DNA from 4 places in the Paraburkholderia sp. GAS33 genome. Region 2 is predicted to be linked to each of the others. Evidence: predicted binding sites of a transcription regulator. Region 2 holds the regulator's gene; each other region holds the start of a gene.
What was found. The regulator LexA, encoded in region 2, represses DNA repair genes until DNA is damaged. The targets are predictions, from matches to a motif close to ACTGTATNNNNATACAGT.
Positions count from the first base shown of each region.

Region 1 (4,802 bases), on a different contig from region 2:
GATCGACAACGGCGCCTCCGCCACTTGCTCGGTCACCGCACCGATCAGATTTTGCGCGGCGCTCAACAGGCGCGGCGGCACTTCGGAATGCACCTGGTAGCCCTCGGTCTGCGCGCGATTCAACGCATTCCACTCGCGATTGAGCCGTTCGAGCGGCTTGCGCAGCGCGATGGGGGCGCTCTTGCGCGCAGCGCGGAATGCGCTTTGCTCGAGTAAAGCCGTGTACATCCGGCGCGCCCGGTCGAGCAGGTTGTGCGCTTCGTCGACCAGCACCGCTATGCGCCACTGGTTCAATTGGGTTAGCGCGTAGAGCAACGCACTGCTATCGTAGTAGTAGTTGTAGTCACCTACTACGATGTCGCTCCAGCGCACCAGTTCCTGCGCGAGATAGTACGGACAGACGTCGTGCGCGAGCGCCGCTGATCGCACAGTCGCGCGGTCGAGACGGCGATGAGCAAGTGCCGTTCTGCGCGCCTCGTCGAGGCGGTCATAGAAACCTCGCGCGAGCGGACAGGAGTCGCCATGGCAAGCCTTGTCTGGATGCTCGCAGGCTTTGTCGCGCGCCACCAGTTCGAGTGTGCGCAATGGCAACGCGTTCACGTTGCCATTGGCCTCTGCGCCGGCATGCAACACGTCGACGGCATCCAGCGCAAGCGCTCGCCCCGGCGTCTTGGCGGTCAGAAAAAAGATCCGTTCCACCTGATCGGCCGCGCAGGCCTTGAGCAGCGGAAAAATGGTCGCGAGCGTCTTGCCGATGCCGGTAGGCGCCTGCGCCATCAAAGTCTGTCCGTCGCGTGCAGCGCGGTAAACCGATACCGCCAGTTCGCGCTGTCCGCTGCGAAACTCAGCATGCGGAAACGCCAACGTGCCTAATGCCGCATTGCGTGCGTTACGGTGCGCCTCCTCTTGAGTGGCCCAGCCGATAAACCGCTCGCACTGCTCGACAAAAAATGCTTCCAGAGAGGCCGCCGTGTGCAACAGGGACAGCACGGTCTCCTTCTGGCTCGCAATGTCGAAGTAGACCAGCGCCACATGCACCTCGGTCAGACCGCGCGAGTGACACAGCAGATGACCATAAACCAGTGCCTGAGCCCAATGCAATGCGCGGTGATTGTCCCGCATCGCCGCGAGGTCGCCACGATAGGTCTTGACCTCTTCGATCCGATTGAGCACGGGGTCATACCCGTCCGCCCGGCCGCGCACGGTGAGGCTGCGATGTACACCGGTCAGCGTAATCTCCGCCTCGTAGTCGTAAGCCCGCCGCCCCGCTACGGTGGCATGTCCCGCGATGCCTTCCGCCGCCGTGGGCGCGGGCGTAAAACGCAGATCGAGATCGCCGCGTTTCGCCGTGAACTCACACAACGCCCGCACGGCCACGACGTAGGTCATGCGTCCACCCCGGCGTCGATGGCAAGTTCGTCGTCGGCCCAGCGTACGTCGAGCACACGCACGGGCATGCCGTGCTGCACACAGTATTCGAGCCAGCGGATCTGGTTGTCCTGCAGACGATCGCCGGGCCCCTTCACTTCGATCAGCTCATAGCGCCGCTCGGCAGGCCAGAAGCGCACGAGATCCGGCAGGCCGGAACGGTTGCTGCGAATGTCGCGCAGGAGCCGTTCGAACCAGAGTTTCAGGTGCGCGGCCGGCAGACAATCGAGTGCCTGGGTGACGAGCTCGGGCGTCAAAACACTCCAGAACACGAACGGAGACTGCAACCCTGCCTTGCTCTCGAGATGCCGCAGTATCGTCTCGCGATACGCGCCACTGTCGAGTTGCGCGAGGCAAACTTCGAACTGCGCGGCGCGGCGCGCGTGGAAATCGGGCGCATGCAGATCAGCTGGGCCGCGCTGGAAAGGATGGAAAAACGCACCGGGAATCGCCGCGAACACAGGTTCCCAGCACAGCAAACCGAACAGCGAATTGATCAGCGCATTCTCGACATAGTGAACCGGCGCGTGCGGACACCCCAGATGATCGCGCGCGACGTATTCCACCGCGAGAGGCGCAGCGGGCCGAGGCAAAACCAGCGTACTGCGCTCGATGGAACGAGCCCCCGTGCCCCTCGCCGCCTGCAGACCCAGACGGCGTTGCAGTCGCGGCAACATGCGAGCGAGACGCTGACGTTCCTCTTCGCTTTCCGGCCCTTCGGCCGCTTCCTGCGCCAGGGCGAACGCCGCCTCGAAACGGCCACAGCGCTCGAGCACCCGCATGCGCCGATGACGTGCCCCCGGCCAGGTGCAGCGTATATAGACGCTCAGCGCCGCGTCCCACCGCTGCTGTCGTTCGCAATGCTGTCCGACGCGAAAGAGCAGCTTGGCACGACGCGCTTCGAGCCACGGGTTGCCGATCTCGATAGCAGCGATTTCGTCGAGCAGCGGGTCAACGGGCTCATCCGCGGTCAGCGTCTCGAGCGCTTCACGACAGGCGTGCAAGGCGAGATAACCATCCACATCCGCGCGCTGTTGAAACGCCCGTGACGACGGAGAAAACGCCACCGTCTCGTACTGGAACACGCCGAGATCCGCGAGCACGAACTCCGACCAGTCCTGCTGCAGATTGCCGAAGAACATCAGCCTCAGACGTTCGCACAGCGGCGCGACGGTGACATGAAACACACGGTCGGAGGTTTGTGGATTCCAGACGTCGTAGGGTTTGGCGTCCTGACAGGTCGCACGCAAGGCATCGAGCAGATCTGACTTGCGGAGCCCTTTGCGTGCGGGGACGTCGGTAAAAATCTGCTGCAGTTCCGGGCGGGTCGCCAGCGCGAATAGCTCGTCGAGGCTTAGATGAGGCGTGGCGTCGATCCAGCCGAGCGCAATCAATGGCGTGGCTGCGAGCAGTGGGCAGCCGATTTCGTCGTAGATCAGGCGGCTGGCTTTGAAAAGCGTTCCTTTGCGCATCAGCATGCGCACGAGCAGCGCCCGCGATGCCTGTGGCAAGCGGCTGAACTCCGTGAGAAAGCTGCGCTCGTCGGGACCGAGCACGTCGGCGTAGCGCTCGGCGAGCCATGCGAGCGCACGTTCGAAATTCAGCAGGTAGTAAAGCGCCCAGGGCGGCGGCGAGCTCTCCCCTGCCTGGCCGACAGGGGCAGCGGAAGGAACATCGATAGTAGCGACGGAGGGCGCGTCAGGAAACATCGGTCACCACGGGACGATCAATGGACTGTATGTTTGTACAGTATATGATAGCAAACCGCGCGTGGCCGCGGTCTCGATGATTGACGGCCCACGTCTCCTGACTGGCTTCCGCGGCGGATGAACGAATAAACGAATCGGGAGACAATCGGGCGACACGGCTTTGTCACCGGGAGAAACTGAGGCAACCGCTTGCAGTCGACCTGCGGCCTGATATCGCTTCAGGCGCTATCGACCGGCGATCGACTGCTGAGATATGCGGTGACTGCCCCTGTCAGCGCCATGCTCTGCAACTCCTCAGGCGATGCGAGATGCGTGGCGACAATCTCACGATTATCAAGCCGCAGCTCGGGCAAGCGATCGAGGTGCAGTTCAAAGAAATGCACCCGGTCTCTTCGCCCGTCCCAAATGCCGTACACGCTGCCCGCGGGGCGTAATGGGTGCGGCGGGAGACCGAGCTCCTCTTCCATTTCGCGGTGCGCCGCTGCTTCGGGCGCCTCGCCAGGCTCGAGACTACCGCCGGGAAAATTCCACTCGTCGCGGTACGATGAGTGCACCAGCAACAGCGCCTGCCCGACATAGATTGCGACTAGCGCGCCCTCGTGGCGAGGCCGTCGAAGGTGCCACCAGGCGCGAGCGAGCCGGAATCCGAGGCGAAGCGCCATGCGCCAGACAGAGTCGACAAGCATGGCCAGACGCGCTCGCTCATGGCTCTGCATGAGGTCTCTCCTTTCCTTTCATGGTCAGAGGATCTTCCGGTTCGTCGCGTTCGCGTGGGTTGGTCGTTTGGTGTCTGGTGTGCCGCTGCGTGAGAAAACTGTACGGCTCGCCCAGGTATCGAATGGTTAAGACCTGCGGGGCACGCTTCCCGAAGCGTTGCACCAAAGCCGTCACGGCAAAGGTGATTATTGCGCCGCTTTCGTCTGCAATCTCTCGAGTTCCGCATGCACCTCATCGACCTTGCGCTGCCGCTCGGCAATTTTCCTTGCACTCTTGCCGTCGGCCTGCGCTTTTTTCAGGTCGTACTCTCGCTCGGAAAACTTCTTTTGGGCCTGCGTCACCTTGCGCTGCTCATCATTGGTTCGATGCGGCAATATTACTTTGAAATGCGGAGGGGATTTGGAGATTCGCGTTCGCTGAGTCGCGGATCACAGGAAAGCAACCAGAAGCTGCCTGACCAACGGTGGTACTCGAACGTCGGCTCCGGCCGAACTCCACTCGACGATTATCGGGTGGGTCGCGCATGCGCTGCAGTCATCGGGTGACGGCTTTGCAGGAGGTTGTTCCACGCATCACGGGATTGTTCTCTCTTCATGGCAAACTCCCACAAGAAAGTTGGGAGTTTCATTTTTCGACCACGCTCCGGCGAAGGTTCACAATAGTGCCGATTGTTGCCACTGCAGCATTGCCAACTGGTGTGGCTCGACGGCTGGTCCATGTCGAAACTTGCCGGATGGATAACGGGCGCTATCGTCCGATGCCGTTGCAGGTGGCTTTCGTTAGAATTTGTTTTCGATTCTTTTATTCGTCTATAACCGGAGGCGAACGTGCCAGGATTACTTCCCCATGTCGACCGCGAGGGACTCCTCGAATATTCGGTCGTTTACACCGACCGATCAATCAATCACATGTCGCAGCTCTTTCAAGGAGTCGTACGCGATATTTCCG
Region 1 is NZ_JBNDMP010000001.1:988,118-992,919, reverse strand. Features, by position in the region: gene P3T24_RS04570 (ATP-dependent DNA helicase) at 1-1,389, opposite strand, end outside; gene P3T24_RS04565 (VRR-NUC domain-containing protein) at 1,386-3,137, opposite strand; gene P3T24_RS04560 (NUDIX domain-containing protein) at 3,356-3,853, opposite strand; gene P3T24_RS04555 (DUF1090 family protein) at 4,040-4,195, opposite strand; gene P3T24_RS04550 (aminotransferase class V-fold PLP-dependent enzyme) at 4,682-4,802, shown strand, end outside.
Region 1: P3T24_RS04565 (VRR-NUC domain-containing protein) is a predicted target of LexA. The motif match lies at 3,162-3,179, and genes of this name have one in related genera.

Region 2 (4,802 bases):
GGTGAAACGGAAAATGGCAGGTCGATCAGCGTCGTCAGCAACGCCTTGCCCTTGAATTCGAACTTCGCGATACACCACGACGCCGCCAATCCGAACACCAGATTCAACGGGACCGCGATCGCGGCGGTCAACAATGTCAGCTTGATTGCAGAGATCGCGTCGGGGTCGGCGAGCGCTGCGAAGTAAAAGCCAACGCCCTTGCTCAATGCCTGATAAAAGACCGCGACGAGCGGGACCACCAGAAATAGCGTGAGAAACAGCAACGCGATGCCCGTCAGAAGCCAGCGCACGAGACGCGGCTCGCTCACCGGATCGTTACGGCGCAAAGCGTTCAGGCCAGTACTCGACGCCGGCTGCAACGCAGCAGAATCGTGACTCATCGGACACCTCCTGTCACGCCTGCCGCACCGATAGCAGCGCCCGGGACAGGCAGCGCCGGCGCCGCTGAACCACGACGTGTACGACGCTGCAGATACCACTGCAGCGTATTGATCAGCAGCAGCATCAGGAACGACACGACCAGCATCACGACCGCAAGAGCCGTTGCCCCAGCGTAGTCGTATTGTTCGAGCTTGGTGATGATCAGCAGCGATGTGATTTCCGACTTCATCGGCACATTACCGGCAATGAAAATCACCGAGCCGTATTCGCCGAGCGCCCGCGCAAAGGCCAGCGCGAAGCCGGTCAACAACGCCGGCATCACCGCAGGCAGCACGACGCGGCGAAACGTCAGCCAGCGCGACGCGCCGAGGCACGCGGCGGCTTCTTCCTGCTCACGCTCGAATTCTTCGAGCACCGGTTGCACGGTGCGCACCACGAACGGCAGACCGATGAAAGTCAATGCGACCAGCACGCCCAAAGGCGTAAAGGCGACCTTGATCCCGAGCGGTTCGAGAAACTGGCCTATCCAGCCATTACCGGAGTAAACCGCCGCGAGCGAAATCCCGGCCACCGAGGTCGGCAGCGCAAACGGCAGATCGACGACGGCGTCAACCAGACGCTTGAACGGAAATGAATAGCGCACCAGCACCCACGCCACCAGAAAACCAAATACCGCATTGACGAGCGCGCCGCCGAGCGCCGCAAAAAAGGTCAACCGGTACGACGCCAGCACGCGCGGCGAAGCGACCGCGTGCACGAACTGCGTCCAGTCCAGCGAGGCGGTCTTGAGAAAGGTCGCCGCAAGCGGAATCAGCACCACGAGGCTCAGATACGCCACTGTGATGCCGAGCGTCAGGCCGAAGCCCGGTAAGGCGCTTGGCTTGCGGAAGGTCAACGTTGTCATGCTCGATGCTCTTTCAGGGTGAAAACCGGGTCGCGCGGCTGGACCAGGCTGAATGGCCAAACGGCGCGCCCCTTGAGGCGCGCCGGACGACAGCCTGACTGCCTTACCTCGTTACGCCTCACTGCGGCGAGTAGATCGAATCGAACACGCCACCGTCTGCGAAGTGCGTTTTCTGCGCATTCGTCCAGCCGCCGAACGTGTCATCCACGGTGTACAGCTTCAGCTTCGGAAACTTCGCGGTCAGCGCGGCCGGCACCTTGTCCGAACGCGGACGGTAGAAGTTCTCCGCGGCAATCTCCTGCCCCTGCTCGCCGTAAAGGAAGTTCAGATACGCCTCAGCCAGCTTGCGCGTGCCGTGCTTGTCCACCACCTTGTCGACTACCGAGACAGGCGGCTCAGCCAGAATGCTCACCGACGGCACCACGATCTCGAACTTGTCCGGACCAAACTCCTTGAGCGACAGAAACGCTTCGTTTTCCCAGGCAATCAGCACATCGCCGATACCGCGCTGCACGAAGCTCGTCGTCGCTCCACGTGCGCCCGAATCGAGCACGCCCGCGTTCTTGTACAGCTTCGTAACGAATTCCTTAGCCTTCTGATCATTGCCGCCCGGTTGATGCTCGGCATACGCCCACGCCGCCAGATAGTTCCAGCGTGCGCCGCCCGAGGTTTTCGGGTTCGGCGTGACGATCGACACGCCCGGCTTCACCAGGTCGTCCCAATCCTTGATGTGTTTGGGGTTGCCCTTGCGCACCAGAAATACGATCGTCGAGGTGTACGGCGCGGCGTTGTCCGGCAGACGCTTCTGCCAGTTCTTGTCGACGATGCCCTTGCTGGCAAGCGCATCGATGTCATAAGCGAGCGCGAGCGTCACGACGTCCGCCTGCAGCCCGTCAAGAACCGAGCGCGCCTGCGCGCCTGAGCCGCCATGCGACTGCTTGAAGGTGATGGTGTCGCCCGTCTGCGCTTTCCACTGTTTGCCGAACGCCTCGTTGATCTGCTGGTACAACTCGCGCGTGGGGTCGTACGACACATTCAGCAGCGTCGTGTCCGCCGCCTGTGTCTGTCCGGCCAGCCCAAGTGCCGCTGCGGCGCCAAGCGCCAGCACCGTGATGAGCTTCCTGGTCCTGCGTGCGAGCCCCGTGCCCTGATCGATCATCCAGCTTCTCCGCGTGGTGGTGAGGCGAGGCAACGTGCCCCTTCCTGTCTGTTGTGTTTGGTGTTTGAGGTCTTGCGCGCGTCTTGCCTGCGTCGACTCGAGGCCCAGTCTATCGAAGGGCTTTCATCATTAAAAATAATGTTTCTTCATTTTTTAATACTCAAAAGTGGTAATGACAGCCGGACGCGGCGTTGCGGCACGAAATCCGGTGTTAGGACGCCGTCTGACGGCGTTCCACTGACACCCAGGGTCGAGAACTTAAAGTAAAGCTTGAATTGCGCCGGATACTGTATAAAAATACAGTCACCTGTCTATCCATACAGTGACCCCATGACCAAACTCACCGCACGACAGCAAGAAGTTTTCGATCTGATCCGCCGGGCCATCGAACGCACCGGTTTTCCGCCCACCCGCGCGGAGATCGCCGCCGAGCTGGGCTTCAGCTCGGCTAACTCGGCGGAAGAGCACTTGCGGGCGCTTGCTCGCAAGGGGGTCATCGAGCTCGCCGCGGGCGCTTCGCGCGGCATCCGGCTACTGCTGGCCAGTCAGGACGACGGGCCGCATCAGTTCACGCTGCCGCACGCCAGCATCATGCAGTTGTCGCTGCCGCTGGTCGGCCGGGTGGCCGCGGGTAGCCCGATCCTTGCGCAGGAACACGTCTCGCAGCATTACGCCTGCGACCCGGCGCTCTTTTCCAGCAAGCCGGACTACCTGCTGAAGGTGCGCGGGTTGTCCATGCGGGACGCCGGCATTTTCGACGGCGACCTGCTCGCGGTACAGAAGAAAAGCGAAGCCAAAGACGGCCAGATCATCGTCGCGCGGTTGGGCGACGACGTGACGGTCAAGCGTCTCAAGCGCCGGCCGAATGGCATCGAGCTGATCGCCGAGAACCCCGATTACGAAAATATCTTTGTTCAGGCCGGCAGTGCGGAATTCGCACTGGAAGGCATCGCAGTGGGGCTGATCCGCCCCACTGAGTTCTGAACCTTGCCTGAACAACGACTGGAGAGAATCATGGAACGCCTTGCCCGCCTGCTGCCCTTCCGCCAGTTCGGTCGCCTGCGCCATTTGCGCAATCTCGTACCGTGCGCGCCGATCGAGGCGTCCAGTGTTACTGCTTCGCTGTTCGACGACCCGCAGCCGCATGCTTCGACCTTGCCGTCGGCGCTGCCGGCCTTCGCACGGGTGTCGCTAAATTCAGGGCTCAATACGGCGGAGCCAGCCCGGCGCGCGCCGGTGCGGGTGTACCACGGGCCGTCGCGTCTGATCATGGTCGGCACGGTGGACGCCGTGTGCCGCATGATCGACCGCTGCATCGCCGAAGAAACGGCCGGCGTGCAGAACGCGATGTTCGAGTAAGCATCCGGAAGAAAGCCCAGAGGTGGGTGAACCGGCCGTCAGGCAGTTCGCACGCCCGGTAAAGATCATTACGTGAGGTTGCGCGCGGTTGGCTCAGGGATAATCGTGCATCGGTCGTATGGGGATCGTTTTCCCGCGGATGCGGTCCACGTTAGATCACACCTCACGGAGAAGCTCGCCCGATGGCTGTTTCAACACCTGCAAAACGCGGCGTCGCGCGGCCGCTGATCGTCACAGTGCTTGTCATTGTGGTCGTGGCTGTACTCGGGTACGGCTATGCGTCGCCGTATCTCGCACTCGATCGTCTGAAACGCGCCGCCGATGAACGTGACGCGCAAACCGTCAGCGAATATGTCGACTATCCCGCGTTGCGCGAAAGCCTGAAGGATCAGATTGCTGGTCTGCTGACGAGAAAGATCCAGGCGCGTGCCAACGGCAATCCGCTCGCGGCCCTCGGCGCGATGATAGGCGTCGCACTCATTGGCCCGCTGGTCGATGCTTACGCAACCCCAGATGGCGTCGCCGCACTCCTGAACGGAATGCCGCCGCGCGGCGATCCGACCCAACGGCCACCGGTACCGCCCGATGCGCCGGCGAACGCGCCAGCCAATGCGCCTGCCGGCAGCGCAGACTCGACGCCGACGGCGCCCGCTCCCGCGACGGCTGGCTCACCGACAACCCCGCCGCAACCGCCGCAGACAACGGCCGCCTATCGTGGCATCAATGAATTCGTCGTCACGTATCAGCACGGTGTCGGCGATACGCGCTATGCCGCGATTCTGCGGCGCGAAGGATTGTTCTCATGGAAGCTGGCCGCGGTAGATCTGAACGGCTAGCGCTCGCCGTGCGGCGAAGCAATGCGCCTTCACCAGTCAGGCCGCCCGCTCCCGCGCAGCCTGACTGTACCCAAGGCACGACCCGACCCGCAAAGGCGCGCCTCTGCCACTCCACTCCGCTCTATCTCAGGCCGCAGTGGTAGCTGCAGCAGCCGGTGCAGCG
Region 2 is NZ_JBNDMP010000004.1:111,988-116,789, forward strand. Features, by position in the region: gene cysW (sulfate ABC transporter permease subunit CysW) at 1-380, opposite strand, end outside; gene cysT (sulfate ABC transporter permease subunit CysT) at 377-1,285, opposite strand; gene P3T24_RS14170 (sulfate ABC transporter substrate-binding protein) at 1,404-2,444, opposite strand; gene lexA (transcriptional repressor LexA) at 2,775-3,428, shown strand; gene P3T24_RS14180 (hypothetical protein) at 3,459-3,803, shown strand; gene P3T24_RS14185 (DUF2939 domain-containing protein) at 3,986-4,639, shown strand; gene P3T24_RS14190 (universal stress protein) at 4,766-4,802, opposite strand, start outside.

Region 3 (4,802 bases), on a different contig from region 2:
TGCTGGTGGCTGCGGAGAAGCGTACCGAAGATCCGTCGTTCTACGGGGCGAAAATCGCGACCGCGCAGTTCTACGCAGAGCATGTGCTGCCGCAGGCGGTCGCGCTTGAAGTGGCGATTGTCAGCGCGAAGGGGGATGAGGGTGTGCTGGCGCTGTCGGAGGATCAGTTTTGACGTTGCGCGTGAATTGAGTGCGAGACTGCGTGATCGATGAGATCGCGCGAAAAACAAACGGCGCCTGGAAGCTTGCAGGCGCCGTTTGTTTTGAGAGGGGCGGACAGCGTTACTGTCGTTCCGGGTGGTAACTTGCCAAACCGCTCAGGCGTAAGCCGGACGCGTTGCACCACCCGTTTCGCCGAGGTAGCGGTGCACCGACAGGTCGTCCGCCTGAATGGCAGGCTGCTTGCCCGACATCAGGTCCGCCAGCAGTTGGCCCGAGCCGCACGACATGGTCCAGCCGAGCGTGCCATGGCCGGTATTCAGGAACAGGTTCGACACCGGCGTGCGGCCGACAATCGGCGTGCCGTCCGGGGTCATCGGACGCAGGCCGGTCCAGAAGCTAGCCTTGGCCGTGTCGCCACCGCCCGGGAACAGGTCGTTCACGCACATCTCGAGCGTCTCGCGACGCGCCTGACGCAGCGACTTGTCGAAGCCAACAATCTCCGCCATGCCGCCGACGCGAATCCGGTCGTCGAAACGCGTAATCGCAATCTTGTAGGTTTCATCGAGCACGGTCGACACCGGCGCGGCCGCGGCATTGACGATTGGCGCGGTGATCGAATAGCCCTTCAGCGGATACACCGGAATCTTGACGATGTCCGCGAGGAACTTCGTCGAATACGAACCGAGCGCCACTACGAACGCGTCGGCGCGTACCAGTTCGCTACCGCATTGCACGCCGGCGATCCGGCCGCCCGCCATGGCGAGCGCGTCGATCGGCGTGTTGTAGCGGAATGTCACGCCCAGTTCTTCAGCCAGCGCCGCGAGGCGCGTGGTGAACATCTGGCAATCGCCGGTTTCGTCGCCCGGCAGACGCAGGCCGCCCGTCAGCTTGTGGGCAGTTGCAGCGAGTGCTGGCTCGGCACGCGCGAGTTCGTCCGGCGACAGCAGTTCGAACGGCACATTGGCGTCTTTCAGCACGGCGATGTCTTTCGCGGCGCCGTCGAATTGCTGCTGCGTGCGGAACACCTGCAGCGTGCCGCCGGTACGGCCTTCGTACTGGATGCCGGTGTCGGCGCGCAGGGCCTGCAGGCAGTCGCGGCTGTATTCGGCAAGGCGCACCATACGGCCCTTGTTGACCGCATAGCGCGACGACGTGCAGTTCTGCAGCATCTGCCACATCCATTGCAACTGGAATTGCGTGCCGTCGAGGCGGATGGCAAGCGGCGCGTGCTTCTGGAACATCCACTTGACAGCCTTCATCGGCACGCCCGGCGCGGCCCATGGCGACGCGTAGCCTGGCGAGATCTGACCGGCGTTGGCAAAGCTCGTTTCGAGTGCCGGACCGGCTTCGCGGTCGATCACCGTGACTTCATGACCGGCGCGTGCAAGATAATAAGCGCTCGTCACCCCGACGACGCCACTGCCCAAAACGACGACTCGCATAGCTGCTCCAGAAGGTTCTTTGGGGCTCGCGCGTCCTTGGAGAAATCAGCTCGTTTGTAGATAATTCGATTAACGAGGTGATACGCTTTCAGCCCAGTGTTATCCGCTATAGTATTGAGTGTCAGGTAGTTTTTGTTATTGTATTTTTAAGATTTTCAGTAAAAAGGCCATGCGAACACATCGTCAACCGATCCGTGCGCTCGACAAGCTCGATCACAGGATTCTCAGGCTGCTTCAGCAGGACGGCCGGATGGCGATGAAAGACCTCGCCGAGCAGGTTGGGCTGTCGGTTACGCCATGCATCGAACGGGTCAAGCGGATGGAGCGCGACGGCGTGATCACCGGCTACCATGCGCGTGTCAATCCGGCTGAGCTGGGCGCTGCGCTGCTGGTGTTTGTCGAGATTACGCTCGACCACAAGAGCGGCAACATGTTCGACCAGTTTCGCCGCGAGGTGCAGAAGATTCCCGAGGTGCTCGAGTGTCATCTGGTGTCGGGCGACTTCGACTACCTCATCAAGGCCCGCATTGGCGAGATGGCCGACTACCGCAAGCTGCTCGGCGATATCCTGCTGCAGCTGCCCGGGGCGGTGCAGTCGAAGAGCTATGTGGTGATGGAAGAAATCAAGGAAACCTTGACGATCGCGGTGGGCGAATAGGCTGTCGGTAAGGTAAAGACGGGACTCGACAAACGGCTCAAACACTGTATATTTATACAGTAACAGTGAGCCGTTTTTTCGTTCCCGTTTCCTGTTTTGGCCTGACCTCGCCGTGACTGATTCCGTCCCCGAATATCCGATCGCCCCGCCTACGCCCCACAAAGGGCGCGGTGCCGTGACGAACCTGCAAGGCCGCTATGAGCTTGACCAGCGCGAAGCGGTGGATGACGGCTGGGCGCCAAATGAGGAAGAGGAAGGTAGTTCACCCAAGTTGCGCACGCAGATCTTTGAAGAGCGTGCCAAAACCATCCTGACCCGCAACGCGTCGCCCGACATCCCGTTTAACGTCTCGCTCAATCCTTATCGCGGTTGCGAACACGGCTGCATCTATTGCTTCGCGCGGCCCACCCATAGTTATCTGGGGCTATCGCCGGGACTCGATTTCGAGAGCCGCATTTACGCCAAGGTCAACGCGCCGGAACTGCTCGAACGGGAGCTTTCGAAGAAGTCGTACGTGCCGGAGCCGATCGCACTCGGCGTCAATACGGATGCCTGGCAGCCGGTCGAACGCGAGTTGGGTCTCACGCGACGGGTAATCGAGGTGTTGCACGCGCGCGGTCATCCGTTTGCGGCTATTACCAAGTCGTCATTGATCGAGCGCGATCTGGATCTGCTTGTACCTATGGCGGAGCGCGGCCAGTTCATGGCGGCCATCACCATCACCACGCTGGATGCCGAGATTGCCCGCACGCTCGAACCACGAGCAGCAACGCCGGCACGACGGCTGCGCACAATCCGCACGCTGAGCGAGGCCGGAATTCCGGTGGGCGTCAGTATTGCGCCAGTAATTCCGTTCGTCACCGAGCCTGACATGGAGCGGGTCATGGAGGCGTGTGCGGAAGCGGGGGCGACCAATGCGAGCTATATCGTGCTGCGTCTGCCGTGGGAAGTCGCGCCGCTATTCAAAGACTGGCTCGCAGCGCATTTCCCGGATCGGGCCGAGCGGGTCATGAACCGCGTGCGCGACATGCGCGGTGGCAAGGACTACGACGCCTCCTTTGCCACACGAATGAAAGGTGAGGGTTTGTGGGCCGATCTGATGAATCAGCGCTTCCATAAAGCCGCGCGTCGGCTCGGTCTGAACGAGCGTCGGCGAGGCATTCTGGATATGTCGCAGTTTGTCCGCGCGCAGCCGCCGGCGCCGATCCCGGCGCGCGACGACGGACAAATGGATCTCTTTTAGCTGGGGCGTACGAGCGTTGGCGCCGCCAGCCCGTTTGATCGATCTGTTCGGCCGACGCCCCTCGAATCGCCTACATCGACGATTCGAAATAGGTATCGAATGCAACGGCAAGGCTCGCCATCATCAGCATGGCGCCAATGAACAGCGAGAAAATCACGACGAAGATCACCGGCCAGCCGGAACGGCTGCTTTGCGCGCTCTGCGGGTTGAATTGCGCATCCCACTTTTCGTCGGGACGCAGTCCGTAGACAATCGCTGCAAGGAATGCGGAAAATAGTGAGATTGCGCCCGGGACCGCCAGCACCCAACCGAGCGCCGAGGTCCGCTGGGTGAGGATCAGCAGCAGAACACCCGGAATGCCGAACAGCGTACAGATCAGGTGAATCCAGCCATACAGGTCGCGCTTTCCATATAAGTAGAAACGGTGCGCGCCGAGGCTGCCGAAGAAGAAGGCGAGTGCCGCGGTAATCGTCTTGGACCTGAAGCGCGGTGAATTCGAAACGCGTGTGGACATGGGGGCAAGAGTTCAGTGACGGGCGGTCGTGAGGACTGGTGCGCAACGGTGCGCGGACCGAGGCGCATTCTACGCCCCGCGGCGTGGCGCAGGCCACGTCGCAAGCTGATTGATGGAATTCGCTGACGCCCAGGTTGCCTCGTAGGTGACGCGGTAAGTCGGGCCCGTGCGACAGGCGGGAACCGGGCGGAAAGGGCGGCGGGCGGTACGGTAGCGAGGCGAGGTTTGCGGGCTTTCCGTCAGGTGATCGGGCGATTTGAAGAGGGCCGGCCGGCCGGACGACAGCCCCAGCGCAACGATGAATGCTAGTTTTCCCCGTAAGTGTTTGTTATGGCTTCAGTTTCCCGCTATAATCGCCTGTTTCAGTGGTTCCGAACCCCGGTTTTCAAGGATTCTAGTATGGTCATCATCCGCTTGGCTCGTGGCGGCTCCAAGAAGCGCCCGTTCTACAACATCGTCGCAACCGATTCGCGTAACCGTCGTGACGGCCGCTTCATCGAACGCGTTGGCTTCTACAACCCGATCGCTACGAAGGGTGAGTCGCTGCGTATCGCTCAAGACCGCCTGACGTACTGGCAAGGCGTTGGCGCGCAACTGTCGCCGACGGTCGAGCGTCTCGTGAAAGAAGCGCAAAAGGCGCAGCCGGCTGCTTAATGGTAGCTAGCATGTGCATCGCCGGCGGCTCGCGCAGCTTGCGCGAGGTGTCCGATGCGCGAGTTTTACTGCGCGTTTTGCTGAAGCAGACGTCGAAGGTGGTAACGAACTTCGACTTGAGGTGTGGTC
Region 3 is NZ_JBNDMP010000022.1:26,900-31,701, reverse strand. Features, by position in the region: gene P3T24_RS36910 (acyl-CoA dehydrogenase) at 1-173, shown strand, start outside; gene P3T24_RS36905 (D-amino acid dehydrogenase) at 318-1,604, opposite strand; gene P3T24_RS36900 (Lrp/AsnC ligand binding domain-containing protein) at 1,774-2,262, shown strand; gene P3T24_RS36895 (PA0069 family radical SAM protein) at 2,375-3,505, shown strand; gene P3T24_RS36890 (TM2 domain-containing protein) at 3,576-4,019, opposite strand; gene rpsP (30S ribosomal protein S16) at 4,419-4,673, shown strand.
Region 3: P3T24_RS36895 (PA0069 family radical SAM protein) is a predicted target of LexA. The motif match lies at 2,306-2,323, and genes of this name have one in related genera.

Region 4 (4,802 bases), on a different contig from region 2:
TGCGATCGATCGTAATGCGGAGCCAGAGTTCATGGATCGGCTGACCGTTGGGCCGGACGCCCGACGCAAGCGCCACGTCACGTGGCTTTTGGTCGGTTAGGCACGCCTCTATGTCCCACAGGCCGTCCTCGCGCTCGTAAGCTTCCGCACAAATTGCGCGGCGATGGCGCAACTGACGGGAGACGGGCGGGGAAAGCGACATGCGGAAGGAAAAGGCCGAATTGGAAAACCACCTGATTTTAGCATACCGGGTATTTGAGACAGGTTGGATTGTGCACAGCACCAATCCGGGGGCAGGGCTAATCGCCTGACCACTCGTCGTCGAGACCCTTGAGAATCTTGCCGATCGTCGCGCCGGAAAACCCCCGTGCGGCGAGGAAACGCGCTTGCCGCGCGCGTTCCGCGGGCGTTTCCGGAAGCTGACCGTATTTTTTGCTCCAGACGGTCTGGGCACGTGTGAGCTCGGTTTCGCGCAACTGTGCGCTGGCTTCCTCGATGAGTGTCTGGCCAACCGCATGGCGCTTCAATTCACCGACGATCCGGTTGGCGCCAAGACGCGATGCGCGGCGATGGATCAGGCTTTCGGCAAAGCGCGAATCGGACAGCCAGCCCTCTTTCTCGAGTGAATCGAGCAAGGTATCGAGAGAATCGGGCTCTTCGACGAAGGGCATCAACTTGCGCGAGAGTTCGGCACGGCTGTATTCGCGGCGAGACAGATAGCCGAGTGCGCGACCCTTCAGGGAGCGGCCAGGGCCTTTTGATTTGGCGGCGCGGTCTTGATCGGGACCGGACTTATCCTGGGCTCCGCCTCGAGCCTCGCCCGGTGTGCGGCGTGAGCGGGTGTAGGTGGTTTCTGCGGGCGAACTGGCGGTGTCAGTGTTGCCGCTTGGCCCCGCCAGTGCTGAACCCCGCCGCGCGGAGGATGCGCGGCCAGAAGCTTGATCGTGCGCGTCGAAAGACTCGAACGGATCGAATGACGATTCGGGTGAACCCAGTGACCCGGTCAAGTCACTTGGGTCACCGTCGCGCGGGCCGTCCGCATCACGCCCTGCATTGGATACAGGTCGGCCCTTGCGTATCACGCGGCGATCACTCCTCTTCGCCTGCGAGTTCAGCGCCTGCGCCGGCAGCAACATCCGCCATCGCATTCACGCCCAGCGATTCACGGATGCGGTTCTCGATTTCGCGTGCGATCTCGGGATTTTCGCGCAGGAATTCGCGTGCATTGTCTTTACCCTGACCAATACGCTCGCCGTTGTAGCTATACCAGGCACCGGCCTTGTCGACGATCTTCGCGGACACACCCAGGTCGATCACTTCACCCTGACGCGAAATGCCTTCGCCGTACAGGATGTCGAAAATCGCTTCGCGGAACGGCGGCGCCACCTTGTTCTTGACGACCTTCACGCGCGTTTCGTTGCCGATCACTTCGTCGTTCTTCTTGATCGAGCCGATACGACGGATGTCCAGACGCACGGAAGCATAGAACTTGAGTGCGTTACCGCCCGTGGTGGTTTCCGGATTGCCGAACATCACGCCGATCTTCATACGGATCTGGTTAATGAAGATGACGAGGCAGTTCGTGCGCTTGATCGTGCCGGTGAGCTTACGCAGCGCCTGCGACATCAGACGCGCCTGCAGACCCGGCAGCGAGTCGCCCATTTCGCCTTCGATTTCGGCCTTCGGCACGAGTGCCGCGACCGAGTCGATCACGATCATGTCGATCGAACCCGAGCGCACCAGCGCGTCCGCGATTTCCAGCGCCTGTTCGCCCGTATCCGGTTGCGAGACTAGCAGATCGTTCACGTTCACGCCGAGCTTGCCCGCGTACTGGATGTCCAGCGCGTGTTCCGCGTCGATAAATGCTGCCGTGCCGCCGAGCTTCTGCATTTCAGCGACCACTTGCAGCGTCAGCGTGGTTTTACCCGACGATTCCGGCCCGTAGATTTCGACCACCCGGCCACGCGGCAAACCGCCGACGCCCAATGCGATGTCGAGCCCGAGCGATCCCGTTGAGACCACCTGGATATCTTCGACCGCCTCGCCTGCGCCGAGCCGCATGACCGACCCTTTGCCGAACTGCTTTTCGATCTGCGCGAGCGCGGCAGCCAATGCCTTGCTCTTTTCAGCAGTCAGTCCAGCCGGGCCTTTCTTGCTTTCTTCCATGAATCGTCCTTTGCTATGATGAACTGCGTCTGAGGCAGGTGTGCGGCCCATTCATCACAGACAGCACACTAAACGCAGACACTGTATAAAAAAACAGTAGTTTTGGCAAGCACGATTCGCACATCGATGCATTTATGTGTGGTCAAACTGCACCAAACTACCCACAAAATCTTTGGAGACCGCTGTGCGCCGGGATTTCTACGGTGCCGGCAAGGCCAGGCTGGCGCATCATGCGAATTCTCATTGCCGAAGATGACAGCATACTCGCGGACGGTCTGATTCGATCACTCCGCCAATCGGCATACGCCGTTGATCACGTGAAGAACGGCGTCGAAGCGGATACCGCCTTGTCGATGCAAACTTTCGACCTCCTGATACTCGATCTGGGCCTGCCACGCATGTCCGGACTCGAAGTGCTGCGCCGTCTGCGGGCGCGCAATTCGAACCTGCCGGTGCTGATTTTGACCGCCGCCGACAGCGTCGACGAACGCGTCAAAGGCCTCGATCTCGGCGCCGACGACTACATGGCCAAGCCGTTCGCGCTCAATGAACTCGAGGCCCGCGTGCGCGCACTGACGCGCCGCGGCGCGGGCGGCGGCCCGACGGTGGTAAGGCACGGCTCGCTGTCGTTCGACCAGGTCGGGCGTATCGCCTACATCAACGAGCAGATCATCGAGCTGTCGGCGCGCGAACTGGGCTTGCTCGAAGTGCTGCTGCAGCGGATCGGCCGGCTGGTATCGAAGGAGCAACTGGTCGATCATCTGTGCGAATGGGGCGAAGAGGTCAGCAATAACGCGATCGAAGTCTACGTGCACCGGCTGCGCAAAAAAATAGAGCCGAGCGGCGTGCGCATCCTCACCGTGCGCGGTCTTGGCTACTGCCTGGAGAAGGCCACCGCGGCAGTGGGGACAACAGGAACTCCCGAATCCAATACGCCCTCCTCGCCCGCATCCGTCCAGATGCCCGCGAGCCACCCCTTCAAATAGAGAGCGCTCATGTCCGCACGCGCAGAGCGCGCCGCGGCGCCAGCGGTGGACCTCGACGACGAGGCGCGCGACGCCCGCTACGCGAACCCGTTCGCGCCACCCGACGAAACCGAAGCCGCCGCCGGGGCACGCCCGCGCTCGCTGTTCGGCGAGATCCTCGACTGGATGCTGGCGCCGCTGCTGCTGTTGTGGCCGATGAGCATTGCGGTCACTTACCTGGTCGCCAAATCGATCGCCAACGGCCCGTTCGACCGCGCGCTCGAAACCGATGCGTACGTGCTGGCCCGCCAGATTCATCCGGTGAACGGCGTGGCGGAGCTGTCCCTGCCCGCTGCGACGCGCGACTTCTTGAGCGCGGATAACGTCGATAAGGTCTTCTATCAGGTGCTGGGCACGCGCGGCGAGCTGGTGAGCGGCGACCGTGATATGCCTCTGCCGCACGAGGAAGACCGGCCGCCGCCGGGCCTCGTTGAATTCCGCGACGACGTGCTGCATGGCAACGACATCCGCGTCGCTTACACGACGGTTGAGTTCCCGCACACGCCGGGTGCGCTGCCAGTGCTCGTACAGGTGGGCGAGACGCTCGACAAACGCAGTCAGCTCGCCAACGACATCATCAAAGGCGTGATCCTGCCGCAGTTCGTGATCCTGCCGCTCGCGATCGTGCTAGTGTGGTTCGGACTCTCGCGCGGGCTCGCTCCGTTGCATGCGCTGCAGGCGCATATCCGCGCGCGGCGTCCCGACGACCTGTCGCCGCTCGAAGCGCGCCGCGCTCCGCCGGAGATCGAACCGCTAGTAACGTCGTTCAACGACCTGCTAACACGCCTCGAACAGAATATGGAGCTGCAAAAGCGTTTTATCGCGGACGCCGCCCATCAGATGAAAACGCCGCTCGCCGGTCTACGCACTCAGGCCGAACTGGCGCTGCGCCAGGACGTGTCGGCGGAAGTCCACCGTTCCCTCGAGCAGATCGCTACCAGTTCCGAGCAGGCCGCGCGGCTCGTCACGCAATTGCTGGCGCTCGCGCGCGCGGAAAACCGGCTGTCGGGACAGATTTTTGCGCCGGTCGAGATCACCGAAGTCGCGCGCAATGCGGTGCGCGACTGGGTGCAGGCGGCACTCGCCAAACAGATGGATCTGGGCTACGAGGGACCGGACGAAGCCGTTGAAATAGACGGCAGCCTGCTGATGCTGCGCGAGATGCTGTCGAACCTGATCGACAACGCGATCCGTTACACGCCAGCCGGCGGCCGAATCACAGTGCGGGTGCGTCCAGACCCGGCATCCAGCCAGGTACACCTTGAGGTAGAGGACACCGGGCTTGGCATTCCAGCTGCCGAACGGGCGCGGGTGGTCGAACGCTTCTACCGAATCCTGGGCCGCGAGGGCGACGGCAGCGGACTCGGGCTGGCGATCGTGCGCGAGATCGTCACCATGCATGGCGGCACGCTAACGATCGACGATAACGTCTATCAAAGCACGCCGCGTCTTGCCGGAACACTTGTACGGGTCAGCTTGAGGGCGCGAGAAATGGCCCGGGACTTACCCTAACGGGGGCCAGACTGGACCGCCGCAAATTTGCGACATAGAGCCATTTTAATCAACGATGGCTGATAATTAGCTTTAACTTAACGACAAATACCAACATCC
Region 4 is NZ_JBNDMP010000009.1:270,784-275,585, forward strand. Features, by position in the region: gene P3T24_RS26255 (DUF2889 domain-containing protein) at 1-202, opposite strand, end outside; gene recX (recombination regulator RecX) at 300-1,136, opposite strand; gene recA (recombinase RecA) at 1,090-2,166, opposite strand; gene P3T24_RS26270 (response regulator) at 2,397-3,152, shown strand; gene P3T24_RS26275 (sensor histidine kinase N-terminal domain-containing protein) at 3,162-4,703, shown strand.
Region 4: recA (recombinase RecA) is a predicted target of LexA. The motif match lies at 2,247-2,264, and genes of this name have one in related genera.